DNA from 2 places in the Ureibacillus thermosphaericus genome. Region 1 is predicted to be linked to the other one. Evidence: riboswitches for the same ligand, from Rfam matches in the RefSeq annotation. Region 1 holds a riboswitch; the other holds the start of a gene.

Region 1 (2,405 bases):
TATTGGAAGATAACGATGCTTCATTGTTTGACCTCCATTAATTTTTATTTTTCACGTTTATAAAATGGCTTCGGCACAACATGTGCTTTTACCTTTTTATTGCGTAGTTCTACTTCCACTTCTGTACCAATTTCAGTATATTGAATATCTAATAAAGCAAGTCCTAAATTACGTTTCGTACTAGGGATTTGTGTACCAGTTGTAACTTCTCCAATTTCAGTGTCGCCTTTAAATACTTTATAGCCATGGCGAGGAATCCCTTTATCAATCATTTCAATACCAACCAGTTTTCTTGAAAGCCCTTGTTCTTTTTGGTTTTTAAGAGCTTCTTTACCGATGAAATCCGCATCTTTTTGAAGTTTTACTGCAAAGCCGATGCCTGCTTCTAATGGAGAAATATTTTCTGATAATTCTTGTCCATAAAGCGGTAAGCATGCTTCAAAACGCAACGTATCACGTGCTCCAAGGCCGCATGGTATCAATCCATCTTCTTTTCCTGCTTCTAATAGTTTATTCCACAATGCTACAATTGAATTTGGCTCCCCGTATAATTCGAAGCCGTCTTCACCTGTATATCCGCTGCGTGATAACAATACAGAATAACCACTAACTTGAACAGATGCTTTAAATTGGAATGGTTTTAATTCAGATAAGTTCACATCTGTTAATGTTTGCAAGATTTTTTCTGATAGAGGTCCTTGAAGTGCAATTAAGGCATATTCATCTGATTGATTTATAATCGTTACATCGCCTTCTGCATGCTTTTTCATCCATTCAAAGTCTTTTTCAATATTTGCCGCATTGACAACAAGCAAGTATTGGTCATCGCCAAGATTATAGACGATTAAATCATCTACAACCCCACCATTTTCATAGCACATCACATTATATTGTGCGCCGCCAACTGGAATTTTTGAAATGTCATTGGACAATAATTTTTGAAGATAGCCGAGAACATCTTTCCCTTTTACAAAAATTTCTCCCATATGGGATACATCGAAAAGTCCAGCACGATTTCTTACAGCTTCATGTTCATCCTTTATTGATGAAAATTGAACAGGTAATTCCCATCCACCAAAATCAATCGTTTTTGCACCATATTTCGCATATTCATCAAATAATGGTGTTCTCTTTAATTCTCCCATCGTGAAACCTCCCTCATTAATTAACAATTTACTACCAATATCTTTAAACTAGGCAAAAAGGACAGAAAATCCCCTTTTTAAAGGAATTCTCTGTCCTTGCACCTGAAAGTTACACCTATTATAAAATAGGCTTTCCCCTTGGGTGGCTGTTATTCAGCACTCTCCAGAGTTGCGTCCCGTACGAGTCTTTTTGCCTGAGAGATTCATAGTTCTACTACTTGCTCCTTCGGCGACGTAAAAACGTTCTCTCCCCGCACAATCATCCGCACCATATGAAATTTTTCAACAAACAGACATCTTTGCCTATATCCTAACATTGAACGTAATAGAAGGCAATCATTTTTTAAAATTCCTTAAAAAAACGAACATTTTTAAACAACAACACCTTATCATTCGCCTTTTAGTCGATTCACTTGAAAAGCAATATAATTTACCACTTGGCGAATTGTTCGATCTTTTGTAAGGACACGGATGTGAGCGGCTCTTTTATAAAATTTTCTCCTATAATAATATAGTCGTTCCAGTTCTTTTTTAGTCGAACGTTGTGCAATTGGTCGATTTTTGTCATTTTTTATTCTTTTATAAATGTCTTCAAATGATGCATCAAGAAAAAAGATTAAACCTGTTCTTCTCATTATTTGTCGATTTTCTTGTCTCATTGGAACGCCGCCACCAGTCGCAATAATGCAAGCTTCGTCACGAAAGTTTTTTAAAAATTCAGTTTCTAAATTTCTAAAATATTCTTCTCCAAACTTTTCAAAAATTTCTGGAATCGACATGCCTTGTTGTCTGACGATTTCTTTATCCATATCATAAAAGGGCAATCGTAGGGCATAGCTTAATTGGCGTCCGACTGCACTTTTTCCGCACCCCATAAACCCTACTAAGTAAATCTTTCGCATAATTAGACACCTTTCTACTAAAACTCTGCGGTTTCTCCAAGTAAATTTATCGTAGCACGAATGTTTATGTTTTCCAATGAATTTATAATAGAAAATTGAGTTAAGTAGGTTGAACTGTAAAAAATTACAACAGTGATAAGAAAAAACAAAAAGACAATGGCAACGGGAAATATCATGCCTTTTTCGTTATTTATGATATTGTACAAGTAACGCTCTCTCCTTTACAATACCATTCAAGAATTCTACTTTTATCGTTACAATATTGTTTGAAAGGGAAAACTCGGCATGCCGAATACCAATTAATAGTGGCACATAACCTTGATCATTGATTTGCAAACGAATCACATCTGTAATCTTG
Region 2 (2,405 bases), 1.2 Mb from region 1:
GCATAGTGTATTGAATAAAAAATAGAATCAAAAAGCTTGTTGCCATGAGTGCAACAAGCTTTTTTTCGCTTGAGCATCATTTTAAAACAATAAGCTTTTTCTTTCCTTCATAATTAATAAAAGTTCTCTATTTGAGTCAACACCTTTGCGACGAAGATATGTTTCCCGCCGGAGTAATGTTCGGTAAAAGAAAAATTATTATCAAAAAGTAAGGGTGTCTGGAAAGTTTTCGCTTTCTAGACACCCTCTTCTTCCCCCACTAATTAGCTTGCAGGGTTCACTTCTAATTCTGCTTTTATTTTAATGTCTTTTCCTACCAATACGCCACCTGTTTCAAGGGCAGCGTTCCATGTAAGCCCGAATTCTTCACGGTTGATTTTTGCTTCCGCTTCGAATCCGTAAACTTCCACGCCCCAAGGGTTTTTCCCTTTACCATTGTACTCCACTTCGAATGTGACTGGTTTTGTTACATCTTTAATTGTTAAATCCCCTGTCACTTCAAATTCGTTATCATCTGTTTTCGTAATCACTTTGGATTGGAACGTAATTGTTGGATATTTTTCCGCATCAAAAAAGTCTGCGGATTTTAAATGATTATCGCGATCTTCTGATTTTGTATTAATGCTCGCAACATCAAAGGTAAATGCAATTGTAGCAGTTGTCAGATCCGTTAAATCTTCCGCTTCAATTTCAGCCGTATAAGAATCAAAATGCCCTCTCACCTTTGACACCATCATATGCTTTACTTCAAAACTAATTTCTGAGTGTGATTTATCAACAACCCACTTCGCCATTTTCATACCTCCCATATTATCCTATTTTGAATTCAAGATATATATGAATATTTATTTCGAATTAATTTATTTTGAATTCGAGATAAATATATCATGCACTTATTTTTTTGTCAATCCTTCCATTTATGAATCTCATGTTTTATTTCATATATTCCCTCTTCTTTACGAAAAAAACATTTAATCTACATTTTGAATCATAGATTGAATTTTCCTTTTTATGAAAAATTTCAATATATTTTTTGTTGACCAATTGTTCCAAAGGTGTTAGTATCTTTTAGTATTGGAACTGAATAGGTGTAGCGATGAATGCTGTGGGTAAAACTACACGCAGGAGCAGCTTCTGGAGAGACCACGTTTTGTGGCGCCGAAGGATTCACAATCTCAGGCAAAAGGACAGAAGAATGATAAACCTTATTATTCTTTTGTGTTTGAGATTGGGAAGCCAATCTCTTTTTTTATTACATCAATTGAGGTGAAACAAATGAGTGAACGTAGAAAAGCAATTGTAAGTGTCATTGGAAAAGATCAAGTTGGCATTATCGCAAAAGTAACGACTGTGATTGCAGATCGAAACATCAACATTTTGGATATCAGCCAAACGATTTTACAAGATTTCTTCACAATGATGATGGTGATTGATGTGACCGATTTACCTAATCTTGAAACTCTACAACAAGAACTTAATGAACTTGGTCAATCAATTGGCGTTGTCATTACTGTACAACTTGAAGAAATTTTCCAAGCAATGCATCGTGTGTGAAAGGACGTGCAAATATGAATTTTGAAATTCAAGAAATGATGGAAACCATCCGAATGGTTCGAACTGAAAACTTGGATATCCGTACAGTTACGATGGGGATTAATCTCAGAGACTGTGCAAATTCCGATTTCGATAAAATGAATCAAAAAATTTATGATAAAATCACTCACTACGCAAAAGATTTAAAGACAACAGCTGAAAAAGTGGAGAAAGAATACGGCATCCCTATTATTAATAAACGTATTGCCGTGACCCCAATTGCAGATCTTCTAGGCAATGCAACAAAAGATCAAGCAGTGGAACTTGCCAAAACATTAGACCGTGCTGCTGTAACCCTCGGTATTGACTTTATCGGTGGATTTTCGGCCCTCGTGCATAAAGGAATTGCGAAGGGAGACCAAGTATTATTTGATGCCCTACCAGAAGCTCTAGCAGTCACGGAGCGAGTTTGTGCATCCGTTTCTGTTGGAACAACAAAAGCCGGCATCAATATGGATGCAGTTCGTCAATTAGGTGAAATCATTAAAGAAACAGCAGAGCTTACAAAAGATAAATCGGGTCTCGGCTGTGCAAAGCTTGTTGTGTTCTGCAACCCTGTAGAAGATAATCCGTTTATGGCAGGAGCTTTCCTCGGATCCGGTGAAGGAGAAGTTGTGTTGAATGTCGGAGTTTCCGGACCAGGAGTTGTGTTGAATGCACTAAAGCGTTATCCAGATGCGGACTTAGGTGAAGTGGCAGATATTATTAAGAAAACCGCATTTAAAATTACCCGCGCTGGTGAATTAATTGGCCGAGAAGTAGCAAAACGCTTAGGGGTCCCATTCGGCATTATGGATTTGTCACTGGCACCA

Evidence for each region. Region 1 has a riboswitch for glycine ahead of gcvT (glycine cleavage system aminomethyltransferase GcvT). Riboswitches for the same ligand answer to the same signal wherever they lie in the genome.
Region 2: it holds a riboswitch for glycine, as region 1 does, so the genes downstream of both, UtA1_RS04945 (ACT domain-containing protein) here and gcvT (glycine cleavage system aminomethyltransferase GcvT) in region 1, are expected to answer to the same signal.

What each region holds. Positions count from the first base shown of each region.
Region 1 is NZ_AP018335.1:2,178,197-2,180,601, reverse strand. Features, by position in the region: gene gcvPA (aminomethyl-transferring glycine dehydrogenase subunit GcvPA) at 1-24, opposite strand, end outside; gene gcvT (glycine cleavage system aminomethyltransferase GcvT) at 45-1,145, opposite strand; glycine riboswitch at 1,234-1,314, opposite strand; glycine riboswitch at 1,318-1,408, opposite strand; gene UtA1_RS10480 (shikimate kinase) at 1,535-2,047, opposite strand; gene comGF (competence type IV pilus minor pilin ComGF) at 2,234-2,405, opposite strand, start outside.
Region 2 is NZ_AP018335.1:1,012,668-1,015,072, reverse strand. Features, by position in the region: gene UtA1_RS04955 (amino acid permease) at 1-25, shown strand, start outside; gene UtA1_RS04950 (YceI family protein) at 264-794, opposite strand; glycine riboswitch at 1,125-1,201, shown strand; gene UtA1_RS04945 (ACT domain-containing protein) at 1,276-1,554, shown strand; gene UtA1_RS04940 (PFL family protein) at 1,569-2,405, shown strand, end outside.